Regions from separate parts of the Vreelandella halophytica genome, predicted to be linked through region 1. Evidence: predicted binding sites of a transcription regulator. Region 1 holds the regulator's gene; each other region holds the start of a gene.
The links. The regulator LexA, encoded in region 1, represses DNA repair genes until DNA is damaged. The targets are predictions, from matches to a motif close to TACTGTNTANNTANACAGTA.
Positions count from the first base shown of each region.

Region 2: the regulator LexA is predicted to act here: its motif matches at 1,310-1,329, upstream of ACWHXT_RS06385 (PA0069 family radical SAM protein).
Region 3: the regulator LexA is predicted to act here: its motif matches at 3,116-3,135, upstream of recA (recombinase RecA).
Region 4: the regulator LexA is predicted to act here: its motif matches at 1,582-1,601, upstream of ACWHXT_RS13385 (LexA family protein).

Region 1 covers NZ_OZ309107.1:1,598,630-1,603,575, forward strand. Annotated here, with positions in the region: gene purU (formyltetrahydrofolate deformylase) at 188-1,042, shown strand; gene lexA (transcriptional repressor LexA) at 1,107-1,781, opposite strand; gene ACWHXT_RS07595 (TetR/AcrR family transcriptional regulator) at 2,001-2,678, shown strand; gene ACWHXT_RS07600 (L,D-transpeptidase family protein) at 2,656-3,183, shown strand; gene nagZ (beta-N-acetylhexosaminidase) at 3,249-4,259, shown strand; gene ACWHXT_RS07610 (hypoxanthine-guanine phosphoribosyltransferase) at 4,359-4,937, shown strand.
Region 2 covers NZ_OZ309107.1:1,353,867-1,358,812, forward strand. Annotated here, with positions in the region: gene ACWHXT_RS06380 (Na/Pi symporter) at 1-160, shown strand, start outside; gene ACWHXT_RS06385 (PA0069 family radical SAM protein) at 199-1,296, opposite strand; gene ACWHXT_RS06390 (hypothetical protein) at 1,585-2,025, shown strand; gene ACWHXT_RS06395 (nuclear transport factor 2 family protein) at 2,199-2,582, shown strand; gene ACWHXT_RS06400 (cysteine hydrolase family protein) at 2,695-3,288, shown strand; gene ACWHXT_RS06405 (AAA family ATPase) at 3,627-4,946, shown strand, end outside.
Region 3 covers NZ_OZ309107.1:2,914,930-2,919,875, forward strand. Annotated here, with positions in the region: gene alaS (alanine--tRNA ligase) at 1-1,323, opposite strand, end outside; gene ACWHXT_RS13445 (regulatory protein RecX) at 1,512-1,958, opposite strand; gene recA (recombinase RecA) at 2,029-3,096, opposite strand; gene ACWHXT_RS13455 (CinA family protein) at 3,238-3,747, opposite strand; gene mutS (DNA mismatch repair protein MutS) at 3,852-4,946, shown strand, end outside.
Region 4 covers NZ_OZ309107.1:2,903,578-2,908,523, forward strand. Annotated here, with positions in the region: gene ACWHXT_RS13370 (heme ABC transporter permease) at 1-53, opposite strand, end outside; gene ccmB (heme exporter protein CcmB) at 65-784, opposite strand; gene ccmA (cytochrome c biogenesis heme-transporting ATPase CcmA) at 771-1,415, opposite strand; gene ACWHXT_RS13385 (LexA family protein) at 1,694-2,095, shown strand; gene ACWHXT_RS13390 (IMPACT family protein) at 2,115-2,732, shown strand; gene ACWHXT_RS13395 (sodium ion-translocating decarboxylase subunit beta) at 2,926-4,245, opposite strand; gene oadA (sodium-extruding oxaloacetate decarboxylase subunit alpha) at 4,258-4,946, opposite strand, start outside.

The sequences.
Region 1 (4,946 bases):
TCCATTGATTATGAACAGCCTGAAAAGTAAGGCTTTAACTATACGGTAAGGCGGGGGCGGCTAACAATCATGGCGATGCCAGCCAGGCCCGCTTGCGCTACACTAGCGCCCTTGCTCAGCGCCACGACCCCCTTCATGGCGGACAAGGCCTGGCATTTTTAAAATCGTGTTTATATTGAGTGTATTTATGTCGCATTACTACCGTTTAGTGGTTTCCTGCCCGGACCAAGTGGGCATTGTGGCGCGTGTCTCCAGCTTCATCGCCCAGCATGGCGGCTCCATCACCGAGGCAAGCCAGCATTCGGATCTGCAAACGGGCCGGTTTTTCATGCGTTACGAGATTCTTGCCGATTCCATCGGTATGACCGCCGAGGCGCTCGAAGAGGCGTTCTCGCCGATCGCCAGCGCCTTCGACATGCAGTGGGCGCTGGTGGATACGCAAAAGCGGCGCAACGTGGTGATCATGGTCTCAAAAGAGTCCCACTGCCTGGTCGACCTGCTTTACCGCTGGCAGGCCGGCGAGCTCGACTGCAACATCGTGGGGATCATCTCCAACCACCCGGATATGCGCGCGCTGAGTGAGTGGTACCAGATTCCTTACTTTCACATTGCGGTCGACCCAGGCGACAAGCAGGCCTCGTTCGATGCGGTACAGGCGCAAATCGAGGCGCTCGAGGCGGACTGCATCGTGCTGGCGCGCTACATGCAGATTCTGCCGCCGGCGCTTTGTAGCCGCTACGCGGGCCAGGTCATCAACATCCATCACAGCTTTTTGCCCTCGTTTGCCGGTGCCAAGCCTTACCACCAGGCTTACGCGCGGGGCGTTAAGCTGATCGGTGCGACCTGCCACTACGTGACCGAGGAGCTGGATGCCGGCCCGATCATCGAGCAGGACATTCATCGGGTTAGCCACTGCCATACCCCGACGGATCTGGTGCGCTTTGGCCGCGACGTGGAAAAATCGGTGCTGGCGAGGGGGATTCGCTGGCATCTGGAAGACCGGGTGCTGATCGACGGCAACAAGACCGTCGTCTTTAACTAAAAAAAGCGGGGGGCACTGATGAGTGCCCCCCGCTTTTTATACGACGTTCAAACAGGCGAGTGGCTTAGCCGAGCGCTTGGCCGCTGCCGCCGCGAATCACGCCTACGCCCACACCTTCGATATCGAGCTGCTGGGTGCGCAGGTCGATTTCGATCGGGTCGAAGTCGCTGTTTTCAGCCAGTAGCGTTACCTGATGGCCGTCGCGCTTGAAGCGTTTGACGGTGACTTCGTCTTCAAGGCGTGCCACCACGATCTGGCCGTCGCGTACCCGCTCGGTGCGGTGCACGGCGAGCAGGTCGCCTTCCAGAATGCCGATATCTTTCATCGAAAGCCCGCGCACGCGCAGCAGGTAGTCCGCCTTGGGCGTGAAGTAGTCCGCCGGAAGCGGGCAGTAGCGGTCGATGTGCTCGGCGGCCAGAATCGGGTTGCCCGCAGCGACTTCGCCAATGATGGGCAAGCCGTTTGCCGGCGTTTCGCCGCTTTCGTTGGCAGCCGGCGCCGGCTCACTGGTTTCGGTGCCTTCCTGGTTGGGTAGGCGAATACCCCGGGAAGTGTGGCGAATGATACGAATCGCGCCTTTGCGCTCGAGGGCGCGAAGGTGTTCTTCCGCCGCGTTGGGTGAGCGAAAGCCCAAAGCCTTGGCGATCTCGGCCCGGGTGGGCGGGTAGCCAAGCTCATTCATGGTTTTAACGATAAAGTCAAAAACGTGCTGTTGACGTACTGTAAGAGGACGGGACATGTCTGACTCCAGCGTAAAAGGGTAACTAAAAAGGTGACTCGATATATATGTGTTTAAGTATACAGTATGTTCCTCTGTCCAGTATATGACTCAAGCCACGGATTATAAAGCCGTTCGAGCATCGAGTGAGGGAGTTCACCCTTTCTGGCGATTGAGACTGGCGCGTTAATGGCCTACTATTTTGCGATGTTTTAAACACTCGTTTTTCTGGAGGGCGCCATGGCGCAATCTGATACGGTCACGCGTATCCTGGATACTGCGGAGGTGCTGTTCGCTGAACGCGGCTTTGCCGAGACCTCGCTTCGTAATATCACCAGCAAGGCACGGGTGAATCTGGCCGCCGTGAACTACCACTTCGGTTCCAAGAAAGCGCTGATTCAGGCCGTATTCGCGCGCTATCTCGATCCTTTCAGCCAGCGCTTTCACGAAGCCCTGGACGCGCTGCACGAGCGCTACGGCGAGGAGGACATTCCCCTCGAAGTGCTGCTCGAGGCCATGGCGACCACGGTGCTGACGGTGCCCGCCGAGCGCAATAGCCTCAAGGTTTTCATGCGCCTTTTGGGTTTGGCCTATAGCCAGGCCCAGGGGCATCTGCGCCGCTATATTCAGCAGCAGTACGGCGATGTGTTCACCCGTTTCGTCGAGCTCGTTCGTCGGGCAACGCCGGAGCTTCCCGACGCGGAACGCTTCTGGCGGCTGCACTTCATGCTGGGCACGGTGATCTTCACGCTTTCCGGGCTCGATGCGCTGCGCGATATTGCCGCCAAGGAGTACAACGAGCAGGTTTCGGTGCGCGATCTTGTCCGGCGGCTACGCCCGGTGGTGGTTTCCGCCATGAACGCGCCGCTTCCCCCCGCTTTGGAGGAGCCTGCGTATGCTGACGCCCAATCTGGCTGAGCTTCCTCCCGTCGATGGCCCTTGGGTCGAAGTCGACCTCGCCACCCAGCGCCTGCGCTGCTGGCAGGGCCAAGCGGTGGTACACGAGTGCGCCGTTTCGACCGGTGAAAACGGCGTAGGGCAAAACGAGGGCAGTGGTCAGACGCCCCGTGGCTGGCACTACGTGCGCGCCGCGATTGGCGAAGGCCTGCCGGAAAATGCGGTATTTCGCGGGCGGCGCTTCACCGGCGAAGTCTTTACCCCGGCGCTGGGCGCGCAGAATCCCCAGCGCGACTGGATTCTGACGCGTATTCTCTGGCTTTGCGGGCTCGAGCGCGGCGTTAACCGCGCAGGCCAGACCGACTCCCAGCGCCGCTATATCTATCTGCACGGCACGCCGCCAGACCAGCCCATGGGTATCGCCGCCTCCCACGGCTGCATTCGCCTGCGCAATGACGATTTGCTCGCGGTGTTCGCTTTCGCAGCCCCAGGCACCCCGGTGTGGCTCAACGCCGCGGGGCTTTAACCCCGGATTTTGTTTAAGGCCGCCGATCGACTAGAATTGGCGGCCGTTTTATTGGATGCAAGCCGATGACGCAACCGCCAGGCCCGGTCATGCTCGACCTCGAAGGGCCCGCTATCACGCAAGCTGAAAAAGCCTTGTTGGCCGACCCCGCCGTGGGCGGGGTCATTTTGTTTGCGCGCAACGTAGAAAGTGCCGAGCAGGTCAGCGCGCTTTGCCAAAGCATTCGCCGGCTAAGGCCCGATCTGCTGCTGGGCATCGACCAGGAAGGCGGGCGCGTTCAGCGCATCAAAAAAGGCGTTACGCGGCTTCCCGCGATGGCGCGCATTGGTGAGGTCTACGCCCAAGACGCGGATGCCGGGATACAGCTGGCCATCGATGCCGGCTGGCTGCTGGGCATGGAGATGGCGGCCTGCGGGCTCGATATTAGCTTCGCCCCGGTGCTCGATGTCGAAAGCGGGGTTTCCAGCGTGATCGGCGATCGAAGCTTCAGTCAGGACCCCGAGCACGTCGCCGAGCTCGGCGGACGCTTCATTCAGGGCCTGCACGAAGCGGGTATGGCCGCGGTAGGCAAACACTTTCCCGGCCACGGCGGCATCGAAGCCGACACCCATCATAGCTTTGCCGACGACCCGCGCCCGCTAAGCGAGCTCAAGGCGCGGGATCTGGTGCCTTTCACCCGCCTTGCCGCCCAGCTCGACGGCGTCATGCCCGCCCATGTGGTCTTTAGCGCTTTCGATCAGCGCCCGGCGGGCTTCTCGCCGAACTGGCTCGGAATGCTCAGAGAGTCACTGGGCTTCAAGGGGGCGATCTTCTCCGACGATTTGACCATGGCCGGTGCCCACGTGGCCGGCGGGCCGGTGGAGCGCGCCCGCGCCGCGCTGGCTGCCGGCTGCGACATGCTGCTGGTATGTAATGATCGTGGCGCCGCGCTCGAGGTGGTCGCCCATTGTCAGGGGCTCGAGAGCAAACGCGCCGGCAAGCTTCGCTACGCCCGCGCCCGGCCGGATCTCGCGGCGTTGCCCGCGCTCAAGCGCTGGCGCCGCGCCAATGCACGCCTGAGCGAGCTGGCCGACTAGCCCGCGCCGCCTTAAACACCTTTTTCTCGTTCGAAGCGCCGATGTATCGCCGGCGCTTTTATTTTTTAAACCTTGATCGCTTGATACCGGAGCCCTTCGATGAACAAACTCGATAAAGAAGCCCTTGAATCCCTGGATTCAATGCGCGAGCTGATGGATAACGCCGACTGCCTGATCACCCAGGCGCAGGTCGAGGAAGCTCTCGATCACATGGCCGAAGCCATCACACGGGATTTGGGTGACAAGCTGCCGGTGTTTTATTGCGTGATGAACGGCGGGCTGATCACCACCGGTCATCTGCTGACCCGGCTGGGCTTTCCGCTGGAAGTCGACTACCTGCACGCTACGCGCTACCGCAACGAACTGCGCGGCGGCGAGCTTTTCTGGCGGGTCTCGCCGGAGGTGCCGATGGCCGGGCGCCACGTGGTGATCATCGACGACATCCTCGACGAAGGCTCGACCCTGGCGGCAATTCTGGACTACTGCCAACAGGCCCAGGCGGCGAGCGTCACTACCGCCGTGCTGGTCGATAAACAGCACGACCGCAAGGCGGTGCCGGGGCTCAAGGCCGACTACTGCGGCCTGGAAGTGGCGGATCGTTACGTGTTCGGTTTCGGCATGGACTACAAGGGTTACTGGCGCAACGCCCCTGGTATCTTCGCGCCCAAGGGGCTGTAAGCCTTACCC
Region 2 (4,946 bases), 240 kb from region 1:
TATCGGTGGAATACCGTTTTTACGCCTGCTGCCGGTCAAAGGTGCCCAGTGGCTGGGCCGGGCCAGCGTCGAACGCAAAGAGGTCGCCGGTGTGTGGGTACTGGGCGTTTTTATCGCGCTGCCCGCCTTGTTGATTGCCATTACCGTCATAGCCGGATAACGCCCTGAAGAGCGCGACGAGCGGCGAACGCGCAAACGTTACTCCGGACCGGCCGGGTCGAATAGATCGCCCTGAGCGCGGGGCGCTCTGAAATCCCGGGTATTGAGACCCTGCTCGGCCCGGGGCTGCATACCCCACTGGCGGCTGGCGCGCTTGAAACGCTGGTCGATCATATCGACGAACACCCCTTCGCCGCGAAAACGCTTGCCAAACGCCGCCTCGTTGGTTTTGCCGCCACGGCACTGGCGAATCAGGCTCATTACCTTGTCGGCGCGCTCGGGGTAGTGGGTGGTCAGCCACTGTTCGAACAGCGGCGCGACCTCACGGGGCAAGCGCAACAGCATCCAGTTTGCCGTGCGCGCGCCAGAGCGGCTCGCGGCCTCGATTAGCCGCTCGATCTCGTGATCGGTAAGCCCGGGAATCACCGGCGAGACCAGCACACCCACCGGGATACCCGCCGTGTTGAGCTCGCGGATCACCTTCAGCCGCGCCTGGGGCGAGGCCGCGCGAGGCTCCAGCGTGCGCTTTAAATTCGCATCCAGGCTGGTCAGGCTGACCAGCACGCGCACCAGGCGGTGCTCGGCCATTTGCGCTAAAAGCTCGATATCGCGCAGAACGAGTGTGCCTTTGGTCACCAGCATGACCGGATGGCGGCATTGGTATAAAAGCTCTAAAAGGCGCCGGGTGGTTTGGTGTTTCGCCTCGATGGGCTGGTAGCAATCGGTATTGCCCGACAGGTTGATAGGGCGGCAGGTATAGCCCGGGTGGCTGAGCTCCTCTTTCAAACGCTCGACCATGCCCGTGCGGGCAATCAGTTTCGTCTCGAAATCGAGCCCTGGTGACATATCCCAATAGGCGTGAGAAGGGCGGGCAAAGCAGTAGATGCAGCCATGCTCGCAGCCGCGGTACGGGTTCAAGGAGCGATCAAAGGAGAGATCCGGCGAGCTGTTCCAGGCAAGCGCGCTTTTACTCGGCTCTTCGCGTATTTCGGTGGCAAGCGAGGTGGGCGCCTCTTCCTGCCACCAGCCATCGGACTCGTATTCGCTTTGCGAGAGCGCGAAGCGGTTATGGGGGTCGAAGGTGGCGCCTCGGCCTTTAAAAGGCGCCTTGCCTTGGGGCGTAAGAGGTTGCGCCATTGCCACATCCTTATAGTGTATATAAATACAGTATATAACGATGCCTCTACAGCGCAAGTGCCATCCTTAACTGCGTAATTTTATAAAAGTAGTGGCCAATATTTACCAAACTGTCATTAGTGGCTTTTAGGTTAATTAGCGGGATCACAGCCAGTCGGGAAAGTTATAGGCAAACGTTCAAACGCAGTGCGTTGACCGTCGTCATTAGTGGTATATCGCCGGGGCGTTTTAGTATGTTTTAGAACACATCGAAGAACCGTATCATGGGAATTTTTTAAGGAGCATTCGATGCACGCTTTCTCCGTTCTCCTGATACGTGTTCTTGCCATCTATCTGGTGGTTTCTCCGCTCTACACTTTAGCTTTCTCGCTTCAAAACATCTTTACGGCAGAGTTGGAGTCCCCGTGGCTCCCCGTGATGGTGACAAGCCTGGTGGTACCTCTTTTGATCGGTGCGGTACTCTGGCTGAAGGCGCCGACCATTGCGCAAAAAATACACCAAAGCGATACCCAGGCAGATGCATCCGTTGACGAAGCAGGGCTTGTTCGCGCGGGCAGCTTCTTGATCGGCGTCTATCTGTTCGTTCAGCAAGTCGGCAATGTAATATCGCGCTGGGAGTGGGGCGGAGGCGTCACCTACGCCTCTTTGGCCGTTTTAATACTTAGCCTGGCCCTGATGTTGGGCTCGAGCTTCTTGCAAAAGCTCTTTTACCGCTTCAAACACTTCTAGCGCTAAGCGAACTTGACATGCGAGGGCGACGCTATTTCGGTAACATACCGTGTAACGTCTTTTCCGTGAAGGCGAGGGGCTCGCTGTATTGGATGTAACTGCCGTATCAAGTCAGGTCACCGCCGTTTGAGCCCGCGGCGTCAAGTCACCGCTATCTGTTGAAGAGGTTTAAGATGAGAACACCCCACGACGTGCTGAATGAGTGGATGCAAGCGATCAACGACGCCGATGTAGAAGCGCTGCTCGCCCTCTACGATGACAACGCCGTACTGATCCCGACCTTCTCGAACCGAATCGCCAATAACAGCGAAAAACACCGCGACTATTTCGAGCGCCTCGGCGCCCGCCCGGGTTTGAGCATCACCCTGCACGAAAAAACCCTGATCATTCAGGAAATGTCCGAGACGCTCTGCTCGCTGACCGGCCTTTACAACTGGCGCTTCGAGGTCGAAGGCGAGCTCTTGAACTTCGAGGCACGCTTTAGCTACGTGGTCGACCTTTCCAAGGAAGCGCCCATTCTTCATCACCACTCCTCGCAAATCCCCCGCATGCTGTAAGACGGGTTCACATCCTACGGGGCGCCCGGCGCTTCGTAGGATCAAGCCAGGCCGGGCCCTCCGTTTAGCCGCTTTTGGCCCGGCCGCCAGGCTTAACAAGGAGCGCCACGCCATGCACGCCTTACCCGCTTTACTCATCATCGACATGCAGCGCGGCATGCAAGACCCCGCAGTGGGGGAGCGCAACAACCCCCAAGCGGAAGCCAATATCCAGCGCCTGCTGGGGGGTTGGCGCAAAGCCGGAGCGCCCATCGTGCATGTCCGTCATATTTCCCGCTCACCGGATTCACCGTTCTGGCCCGGCCAGCCCGGCGTCGAGTTTCAGCCAGCGCTCGAGCCACTAGCCAGCGAGCACGTGGTCGAAAAGAATGTGCCGGACGCCTTCATCCACTCGGGGCTCGAGCGCTGGCTACGCGTTCGCGATATTGGCCGGCTGGTCGTGGTGGGCGTGAGTACCAGTAACTCGGTCGAAGCCACCGCCCGCACGGCGGGTAATCTGGGTTTCGCCGTACAGGTAGTCGCGGATGCCACGTTTAGCTTCTCCAAACGCGACTACGCCGGCACCCCGCGCACCGCAGAAGAAGTTCACGCCATGTCGCTTGCGAATCTGGAAGGCGAGTATGCGGTTATTAAAAGCGTCGAGGATATTTTGAAAGAGGCTGAAGACGCAGGCGCTGATAAGAGCGCACCGCCAGTTTACGAGTAGCCCGCGCTACACTTTTATATCGATACTGAGGGTTATGGCGCTGCTCGCTTCGCTTGGCACGTTCTAGATGGATGAAAGCGCTGATGGCCCTGTGCCAGCATGTTTGGATATGGCAAATTATACTTGGTGGCACATACGTGAATTTTGGGTATTCAGGCAAAATTTGCTTTCGATAGAATCTATAGGGTAGTTTTGATCAAGGTGGTTACATAACTTCAATGAACGCGCTGGCAGGTTCATTGAGGTTATGAAGCTGGTTATATAATCACTGTTACGTGAACCTAAAAACCGTTCGGTTTTTTTTATTTTAAAATTTAATCTAATGGATGAAAATATTAATGAAGTTTAAAGTTATTCCACATGGTAAACGCGTGCCGACTAAAGGCGTTAATCAGGCATATTTACAGGTAGATCGCTGGAATGACTTTTCATTCGTCACAATGTTTTATCTATCAGTGCATGACCAAGAAGGAAGTTTCCATAACATCGGGAACATCAAGATAGGATTCAAGGGGCAAGATATCTCAGTTTCAACACGCCAGAAATTAGAGGATGAGTTTATCGAGCTCGATGGTGATTTTTTTTCAGTTGGCGAAAGTTTAGATTTCTACAAAGAATTATCTAATTTACCTAAAAATTTGAAAGAAAAACTACTTTCTTCTTTAAATGATATTGTTTTCGATCCAAAAATAATTGATGGTGTTCAAGAGGAGGAGGTTTTTAAAGTCTCTCTTTTGAGAGATGCCAGCTTAACATCTATTAAAGGTCAGTTTTACAGGGTTCTTTACGGAAAGGCTGAGTTGACAAACTTTAATTTCGCATTTGAACGATCAAGATGTGGAGCTATGGCATCTATTAGATTAGATTTCGATGTAATAGAGAGCTCGACACCAAGTACAAATATTCATGCTTTAATTGGAAGGAATGGATCTGGCAAAACGACAATTTTAAACGGAATGATCCAAGCAATCACGAATCCTGATGATACGATTGGCCAGTTTATCGATACTAAATATAGAATAGAAAGACCGATAGAAAGCGACTATTTTAGTAGCTTGATATCTGTGTCTTTTAGCGCTTTTGATCCTTTTGATCCTCCTGAAGAGCAACCTGATCCAAGTAAAGGTACATGTTATTTTTATGTGGGTTTAAAAAATGGAGACAAACAAGGTAACCTAAGAACAATACCTGAGCTTAGGGCCGACTTTGTTCATAATTTAGTTGATTGCTTCAGAAAAAAAGATAAGTTGTTTCTGTGGCGTGAAGCTATTAAGAAATTAGGATCGGATGAAAACTTTGAATCTGTAGGATTGAGTGAGTTGGAGGATGTTTACAAGCAATTGAGGTTGAAAAAAAAGCCGGAACAGGTGGATAGTGAAGAGTTTCGGAGTTTATTACTTTTTGAAATTAATGGTTATTTGAAAAGTTTAAGCTCAGGTCATTCTGTTGTTTTGTTTACAATTACTAAGATAGTTTCAGTTATAGAAGAAAAAACGCTTGTTTTGATCGATGAGCCAGAAAGTCATCTTCACCCACCATTATTATCAGCGTTTGTAAGGACGCTTAGTGAGCTGCTTTTTGATCTAAATGGTGTCGCTATAATTGCTACACATTCCCCTGTTCTTTTACAGGAAGTACCAAAATCATGTGTTTGGAAG
Region 3 (4,946 bases), 1.3 Mb from region 1:
GTCGAGCTCGATATTGGCGCTGTAATCGGCGCCGAACTGGCTCGCGGCCCGGGCACGTTCGCGCTGGGCTTCAAGCGCCTGCTGAAAGCCCTCTTCGTCGAGTTTGACGCCACGCTCGCGGCACACGTCGGCGGTCAAATCGAAGGGAAAGCCGTAGGTATCGTAAAGCTTGAAGACCGTCTCGCCGGGCAGCGTATCGCCTTGTAAAGACTCGAGCGCCTCATTCAAGAGACCCATACCGTGATCCAGGGTGCGCGCGAACTGCTCTTCTTCCTTGAGCAGTACCCGGGCGATTTGATCGCTGGATTCGCGAAGCTCCGGGTAGGCGTCCCCCATCTCGGCGTCGAGGGCGGCGACCAGCGTATGGAAAAACGCGCCGGTCGCGCCTAGCTTGTGACCATGGCGCACCGCGCGGCGGATGATCCGGCGCAATACGTAACCGCGGCCCTCGTTAGACGGCAGTACGCCGTCAGCGATCAAAAACGCGCAGGAGCGGATATGGTCGGCAATGACGCGCAGCGACGGCGCTTCCAAGTCGCTGTAGCCGGTGGCCTTGGCCGCCGCCTTGAGCAGGTTTTGGAACAGGTCGATCTCGTAGTTGGAGTGCACGCCCTGCATCACCGCCGCCACGCGCTCGAGGCCCATGCCGGTGTCGATCGACGGCTTGGGTAGCGGGTTTAGCGTGCCCTGGGCGTCACGGTCGAACTGCATGAAGACCAGGTTCCAGATCTCGATGTAGCGGTCGCCGTCCTCTTCCGGACTTCCCGGCGGGCCACCCCATACGTCAGCACCGTGATCGAAGAAGATCTCCGAGCTCGGGCCACAGGGGCCGGTATCGCCCATCTGCCAGAAGTTGTCTTCGTCGAGGCGCGAGAAACGCGCCGGGTCGATGCCGATCTCGTCTTTCCAGATCCGTTCGGCTTCTTCATCGCTTATGTGCACGGTGACCCAAAGTTTCTCTTTGGGCAGCCCCAGGGTCTCGGTCAAAAAGCGCCAGGCAAAGCGGATGGCGTCTCGCTTGAAGTAGTCGCCGAAGCTGAAGTTACCCAGCATTTCGAAAAAGGTGTGGTGGCGCGCGGTGTAGCCGACGTTATCCAGGTCGTTGTGCTTGCCGCCGGCGCGCACGCAGCGCTGGGCCGAGGTGGCGCGCACGTAGGGGCGCGGGTCACGACCCAGAAACACGTCCTTGAACGGCACCATGCCCGCGTTGGTGAACAACAGCGTCGGGTCGTTGCCCGGTACCAGCGAGCTCGAGGGAACCACGGTATGTCCGTGCTCCTCGAAATAGGTTAGAAAGGCCTGCCTGATCTCTGCGCTTTTCATAGGGGTTCCGTGACAATAAAACGTGATGCCTCGGGGCGCTGTCGCCACCACCCTGGGGCACGCAAAACATCTATTATAACGAAGTTGCCCCACGACTAAAGCCACGATGGGCGTGGCCGGGTCAAACAGAGGGAATTAGGCGAAAACCAGAGGGAATTAGGGAAAGACAGAGGGACTGAATGCGCGCTTCAAGTGTCCAGCCGGGACAGCGCGTAGCGAATTTGATCGAAGTCGAAGCCACGATTGGCGAGAAAGCGTTCGCGTTTGGCGCGCTCTTTAGGGGGAACGAACGATTCACCGGCCGGCGCCCCGGAATCGCTGAAGCGCCTTGAAAGCGTCTCGAAGGCAAGCTCGAACCAGTCGATTCGTTCCTGGGTCTGAACGGATTCGAAAGCCTCCGCTTGAAGGTCGCTTTCCACACCGCGGCGCCTAAGCTCCATTTTGATACGCACCGGACCCTGCCCGCGCAGAATGCGTGAGCGCACGAAACTTTCGGCGAAACGGCTGTCGCTTTGAAGCCCCTGCTCCTGCAGGGCGTCCAGACAGCTTTCGATCTCCCCGTCCTCGAAACTCTTTTGGGTGAGTTTCTCGAAAAGCTCGGCGCGAGAGTACTCGCGCCGCGCCAGAAGATCCATGGCGACCCCGCGCGGGGTCGCGTTTTTAGTGCCAAACACGGACGTCTCCGAAGCTTTGCATTGCCAGCACTTAGATCAGGCTATCTTCGCCGTCGGCATCGGCTTCCGCCGGTGCCGCAACCTCTTCCTCTTTTTTCGGGTCGGGCTTGGCAAGAAGCTGCTCGCGAATCTGGCTTTCGATCTCTTCCATGATCTCCGGATGCTCTTCCAGGTACTGGGAAGCGTTGGCTTTACCCTGGCCGATTTTGCTGCCCTTGTAGCTGTACCAGGCGCCGGCTTTATCCACCAGGTTGCACTGCACGCCCAGGTCGATCACCTCGCCGGCGTGGTAGATCCCCTTGCCGTAAAGAATCTGGAACTCGGCCTGGCGGAAAGGCGGCGCGACCTTGTTCTTCACGACCTTGACGCGGGTTTCGTTACCGGTGACTTCGTCGCCGGACTTCACCGAGCCGGTACGGCGAATATCCAAACGTACGCTGGAGTAGAACTTCAGCGCGTTACCGCCGGTGGTGGTTTCGGGGCTGCCGAACATCACGCCGATTTTCATGCGGATCTGATTGATGAACACCACCAGACAGTTGGCGTTTTTGATGTTGCCGGTGATCTTACGCAGCGCCTGGGACATCAAGCGGGCTTGAAGGCCCACGTGAGTGTCGCCCATTTCGCCTTCGATCTCGGCGCGCGGCGTAAGGGCGGCCACGGAGTCGATGATGATGACGTCGACGCCGCCGGAGCGTACCAGCATGTCGGTGATTTCGAGCGCCTGCTCACCGGTATCCGGCTGGGACACCAGCAGGTCGTCCAGGTTGATACCCAGCTTTTCCGCGTAGCTTGGGTCGAGGGCGTGCTCGGCGTCCACGAAGGCACACACCTTGCCCTGCTTTTGCGCCTGCGCAATGACCGACAGCGTCAGCGTCGTTTTACCCGAGGACTCCGGCCCGAAGATTTCCACCACGCGCCCATAAGGAAGCCCGCCGATGCCGAGGGCGATATCGAGGCCGAGCGAGCCGGTCGATACCGATGGCATGACCACCCGCGGCGCATCGCCCAAACGCATGACGGTGCCCTTGCCGAACTGACGATCGATCTGGCCGAGCGCGGCGTTCAGTGCTTTTGTGCGGTTTTCATCTTGAGCCATTTAAAGCGTCCTCGTAACAACCTGTATAATTAGCCAGTATTATGCCAAATAATAGCGCTAAAACCTATCCCTGACACGCTATTTATTTACGCCAAACCATGCCATGTTGGGTACTTCCAGCGCCTTTCGATGACCGCTTCGTTAGTCCGATAGGCGCAAAATCAGGGCCACCAGCGCCTCGCGTACCGCCTGCTCGCGCACCGCCTGACGGCTACCGGGAAAGACGAAGCGTTGGGCGTGTTGGCGGGCTTCATCGCCCACGCTAAGCCAGACGAGCCCGACGGGCTTATCGGTGCTGCCACCCCCCGGGCCTGCCACGCCGCTCACCGCCACGCCAAGGCTTGCACCGCTTTCCCGGCACGCCCCCTTGACCATTTCATTGACCACCACCTCGCTCACCGCGCCGTGGGCGCCAAGGGTCTCTTCTGCGACACCCAGAAGGCGGGTCTTGGCGGCGTTGGAGTAGGTGACCACGCCGGTTTCAAAGTAGCCGGAGCTACCTGGCGCGGCGGTAATCGCCGTAGCAATCCCACCGCCGGTGCAGGACTCCGCGGTGGTCAGCGTAACGTTTCGAGCAAGGCAAAGCCTGCCCAGGCGCTTCGAAAGAAGCGCCAGATCGAGATTTTTCAAACCAGACGCGTCAGCGGCCATGCAGACTCCTTCATGTAAGCGCTCCGTTCAGCGTAGAATACTGCGTTTCACTTGCCCATAGAACATGGCGCAATACGTTTGCGCCACGCTCAATCAGGACGCCCATGTCACAGGCCAGCCCCGCGCACACGCCAATGATGGCGCAATACCTCAAAATCAAACGCGAACACCCCGAGGTCCTGCTTTTTTACCGGATGGGGGATTTCTACGAGCTCTTCTTCGACGATGCCAAGCGTGCCGCCACGCTTTTGGATATCACCCTGACCGCCCGCGGCCAAAGCGGCGGCAAGCCGATTCCCATGGCCGGTGTACCCTACCACAGCGCCGAAGGCTATTTGGCCCGACTGGTAAGCGCTGGCGAATCGGTCGCGATCTGCGAGCAGATCGGCGACCCGGCCACCAGCAAGGGCCCGGTGGAGCGCCAGGTGGTGCGCATCGTCACCCCCGGCACGCTGCACGACGAAGCGCTGCTCGATGCCCGCCGCGACAACGTGCTGGTCGCGCTGTGCCCGGGCAAGGAGCGCTTTGGCCTGGCCTGGCTCGAGCTCTCCAGCGGGCGCTTCAACGTGCTCGAAGTCGAAAGCGAAGCGGAGATGCTGGCCGAGTTGACCCGCCTGGCGCCGGCGGAGCTTTTAGTGCCGGAGAACCTGACCCTGCCCGAGGCGTGGTCGCAAAAGCGCAGCCTGCGCCGCCAGGGCGAGTGGCTTTTCGATCTGGAAAGCGCCACGCGCAGCCTTTGTGATCAGTTCGAGGTGCAGGATCTGCGCGGCTTCGGCTGCGCCCACCTGACCACCGCGCTGGTCGCCGCCGGCGTGCTGGTCGACTACGCCCGGGACACCCAGCGCTCGCGCCTGCCCCACGTGACCGCCATTACCGTGGAAAACCGGGACGACGCGGTGGTGATCGACGCCGCCAGCCGGCGCAATCTGGAAATCGACCTCAATCTGGGCGGCAGCACCGATAATACCCTGGCAAGCGTTCTGGACACCTGCGCCACCGCCATGGGTTCGCGGCTTTTAAAGCGCTGGCTCAACCGCCCGCTGCGCCAAACCCAAGTCGTTCAGGCCCGCCAGGCGGGCGTGGCACTGCTTACCCTGGACGGCGCCTATATGGCGCTGCGCGAAGCGCTTTCCGAACTAGGGGATATCGAGCGTATTTTGGCCCGCGTGGCGCTCTACAGCGCCCGCCCCCGCGATCTG
Region 4 (4,946 bases), 1.3 Mb from region 1:
CTCAGGCGATAAAACCACTTGGGTGAACCAAACTTATGAATGAAAGCCCACATGGCGCGCATCCTTAGCCGTTGATACTGATACGAAGCGAGGCGACAATCGCCGGCGGCGCCAGCAAAAGCGCCACCGCCAGCAGCGCCCCTAACATGGCAAGCTGTGGCGCGGCGCTTTCGAGTGCGATGGCGGTCTGCACCGCGCCGGTCCCAAACACCAGCACCGGAATATAAAGCGGCAGAATCAAAAGCGAGGTCAGCACGCCGCCCCGTGCCAGACCCACCGTTAGCGCGGCGCCAATCGCGCCCACAAGGCTCAGCGTAGCGCTGCCCAGCAGTAGTGAAAGCGCAAGCACCGCATAGCTTCCCGCCGGGAGTGCCAGCATCGCGCCCAGCACCGGCGCCATGAGCGCAAGCGGCAGCCCGGTTAAAAGCCAGTGTACGCCCACCTTGGCCAGCACCTGCGCCAGTAGCGGCTGCGGGGCGATCAGCAGTTGCTCGAGACTGCCATCCTCGAAATCGCTGCGAAAAAGCGTATCGAGCGAGAGTAACGCCGCCAACAGCGCCGCTACCCACAAAAGCCCGGGGGCTATCACCGATAAAAGCGCGGGGTCCGGCGAAATACCGATTGGGAACAGCGTGATCACCAGCGCGTAAAACACCAGGGGATTGAGCGCCTCGCCGCGACGGCGAAAGGCCAGGGTGAGATCCCGGGTAAACGTCGCCTTGAACGCCCGAAAAGCGCCGCCAGGGGCGGCTCGAAGTAACGTCTTTTGATCAGCCGGCGTCACGTTCCACCCTCTCGCCAAGCGTAATACGCCGCACCCGGGTTTGTTCCGCCAGGGCGTGGTGGGTCGTGATCACCACGCTGCCGCCTTTGTCGGCGTGGGCCCAAAGTGTTTGCTCCAGCGCCTTTACCCCTTCCCGGTCGATCGCGGTGAACGGCTCATCGAGTATCCAAAGCGCCCGGGGTGTCAGATTCAGTCGGGCAAGCGCTACGCGCCGCCCTTGGCCTGCGGACAGCTGCCCCACCGGCACGTCTTCGAATCCGGCCAGGCCGATGTCACCCAGCGCGCGCTCGCAGGCCGCCTCGCTTACCGGCCCGCCATCCAACGCCTGGTACCAGGCAAGGTTTTCCAATGGCGTCAGCCCCGCTTTGACGCCCGGCGCGTGGCCCAGATACACCAGATTGGCGAGAAAATCATCGCGGCATTGGCCCAGCGGCTTTTCGTTGAAATAGAGCGTGCCCTCGTAATCGTTGAGCTGGCCCGCCAGTATCTTTAAAAGCGTGGTTTTGCCGCTGCCGTTGGGGCCTTCGACACGCAGAAGCTCACCTGCGTTGATCTCGACATCGAGCCCCTTGAATAGAAAGCGGTCATCGCGCTCGCAGGCAAGCTTTCGGGCTTGAAGGCGCAGGCTCAAAGCGGTCTCCCAAGGCGTGGATATCGCGCGCACTCTACACAAAAAGGCATTTTTTCGCCAGCGTAGCGCCGCCTCGAGCATCACCCCCTTTACTAAAGCCCACAGCCACGGGGCCCTGCCAAAAAGAAGAGCGCGATACGACACAGAAGTCTGCATATAGGGCTAGCACTGTATGCAAAAACAGGTTTATACTCCAACCACTGTATGAAAAGACATGCACCCGCGTCGCTTTTCACTTGTTCACGCCCAGGGAGCGGGCGATTGCTGGAGAGAAACAAATGATCGCATCACGACCGCTTGAGACCTCGAACGCTCTGCGCCCCAACGCCCCGAGCACCAGAGAGTACGCTACGCCCCGCGCCGCCAGCACCGAGCGCGACGTGACCCGGCGCAATACCTATGCGCTGCGCGTTCGCGGCAATCGCATGCAGCAGTACAACCTGTTCGACGGTGACGTGATCGTGATCCACCGCCACCAGCGCGGCCCCCACCGGGAAACCGCCACGGCCACCATCAACCAGCACGAAGTGGTGCTCAAGGAACTCTCGATCAACAGGCTCGGCGTGCATCTGTGCCCCGAGGACCAGGCGATGCCGGCGGTTTTCCTGCATAATGGCGATATCCAGGTGCTGGGCATGGTAATGGGCAAAAGCCCCGCCGCTGCCGAGAAGCGCCACTAATCGCCTTCAGGAGCCCCGTTTGCGCTACCGAGCCCCGAATCTTTCCCCGGACACGCACTTCGAGGCCGAGATCGTCGTCGAAAAAAGCCAGTTCATCACCTGGCTTTGCCACGCCCCGACGCCGGATGCGTTCGAAGCGCTTCTAAAAACCGCCCGCGCCGCCCACCCTGGTGCCAGCCACCACTGCACTGCCTTCATTGCCGGCCCGCCCGGCGAGCAAACCGCGATTGGTTTTTCTGACGACGGCGAACCCGGCGGCACCGCAGGCCGGCCGATGTACCAGGCGCTTCTGGGGAGTGCTCTGGGCGAAGTCGGTTGCGTGGTGATTCGCTACTTTGGCGGCACCAAGCTTGGCACCGGCGGGCTCGCCCGCGCCTACGCCCAGGCCGTGAACAAGGCGCTCGAAACCCTACCCACCCGGGAAATCGTCGAGCGTGAACACTACCTTTTGAAAGTCGCTTTCGCCCAGGAAGCCCAGGCCCGCGCCTATTTCGAAGAGCAGCGCGCGCCGATTGCCGCCGCCGACTACGACGGCCAGGGCGTCACGCTCACCGTGGCCTGGCCCAAAGACGAGGCCGCGGACTTCACGACGCTTGAGAACCGGCTTAAAAGCACGCTGGATATTCAAAAGCGTTAAAGCTGAATGGGCCAGCAGGTGGGCTGGTCTCGAGCAGCCCTACGCGAGGGCGCTGTAAATACCTCCTTGTACGCTACTTTCGCCATCCCTGGCGAAAGACCCTCGCTACGGGCTACTCGAGACCGTGGAAATTTCAGACATGGACAAACCAAAACGCCCCGCTCATGCGGGGCGTTTTGATTACTAACAGCGCCTATCCCAAATACTTGATCATCACCCCGGCGGCCACCGCCGAGCCGATCACGCCGGCCACGTTCGGCCCCATGGCGTGCATCAAGAGGAAGTTGTGCGGGTTGGACTCGAGCCCCACCCGGTTGGCCACCCGCGCCGCCATCGGCACCGCTGAGACCCCGGCGGCGCCAATCAACGGGTTGATCGGCATTTTGCTGACCAGGTTCATCAGCTTGGCCATCAATACCCCCGCGGCGGTGCCGATCCCGAAGGCCACGATACCAAGGCCCAGAATGCCCAGCGTCTCGAAGGCCAGAAAGCTTTCGGCCATCAGCTTGGAGCCCACCGAGAGCCCCAGCACGATGGTGACGATATTGATCAAGGCGTTCTGGGCGGTATCCGCCAGGCGCTCGACCACGCCGCACTCGCGCATCAGGTTACCAAAGCAGAACATGCCCAAAAGCGGCGCGGCGTCCGGTAGAAACAGCGCCACCAGAATCAACAGCATGAGCGGAAACACGATCTTCTCGAGTTTCGAGACCGGGCGCAGCTGCGTCATGGCGATCTTGCGCTCTTTATCGGTGGTCAGAAGACGCATGATCGGCGGCTGGATCAACGGTACCAGCGCCATGTAGGCGTAGGCCGCCACGGCAATCGCGCCCAATAATTCGGGGGCCAGCACGCTCGAGACGTAGATCGAGGTCGGCCCGTCCGCTCCGCCGATGATCCCGATCGCCGCCGCCTGATTGAGCGAGAAGTCCATCACCCCCATCGAGGTGAGCAGGACCGCCCCAAAGAGCGTGGCGAAAATGCCGAACTGCGCCGCCGCGCCCAGAAACAGCGTACGCGGGTTGGCAAGCAAAGGACCGAAATCGGTCATCGCGCCCACGCCCATGAAGATGACCAGTGGCGCGATGCCCGAGCCAATGGCCACGCTGTAGAAGTTATACAGCACGCCGTTGCTGTAACCCGCCCCCACGGCAATATCGCGGGCGGCACGCATCTGCTCTGGCGCGGCGTTATGCGCCACCGCTTTGAGCGCTTCCCGCCAGGCCTCCGCCCCGGCAACCGGGTCGAGCGCCACGCCAAGTGCCGCACCGATTTGCTGCAAAATCGCCGGACGCGCTACTTCGATCGCCTGGTCGAGCGCGGAGATCGCAAGGCCCGCCTCGGGGATGTTGGCCAAAATGCCGCCAAAGCCGATGGGCACCAGCAAAAGCGGCTCGAACTTCTTGTAGATGGCGAGATACAAAAGCACCAGCGCCACCAGGATCATGACGGCCTGGCCGAGCGCGAGGTTATAAAGCCCCGAGCCCTCCCATAGGGTGATTAATTTATCCATTACCGTATGCCCTTAAAGCTCGACCAGGGAGTCACCAACGGCGACGCTATCGCCCTCGCTTACGTTGACACTGGACACCGTGCCGGCGCTTTGGGCGCGCACTTCGGTCTCCATCTTCATGGCTTCAAGAATCACCACCACGTCGCCTTCCGCGACCTGGTCGCCCACCTTCACGTTGACCTTGAAGATGTTACCCGCAAGCGGCGCATCGATCCCCTCGCCGCTGGGCGCGGCGGGTTGGCTGGCAGGCTGCTCGGCTGGCGCGCCACTGGCCGGCGTTTCGCTTACCTGGCTGATATCGCCGCCTTCGGCGACCTCGACCACGTAGGCCTTGCCGTTGAGCTTGACGGTGTAGGTCTCGGGCCCCTGGGCGGGGGCGCCTTTGGCCGGCGCTTTGGTTTTTTCTTCGCTTACGGCCACGCTTTGCGGGTCGGCCTGGGGGGCGGGCTCGAAGACGTCCGGGTTGTCGCGGTTTTTCAAAAACTTGAGGCCGATCTGCGGGAACAGCGCATAGGTCAACACGTCGTCGATACGCGACTCACCTTCGGCCAGGCGGATGTTCTCGGCCTGGGCTTTTTCTTCAAGCTCACTGGCCAGGCGCTCCATCTCCGGGGCGAGGTTGTCCGCCGGGCGGCAGGTGATCGGCTCACCGCCGTCCAACACGCGCTTTTGCAGCTCCGAGCTAAACGGCGCGGGGGCAG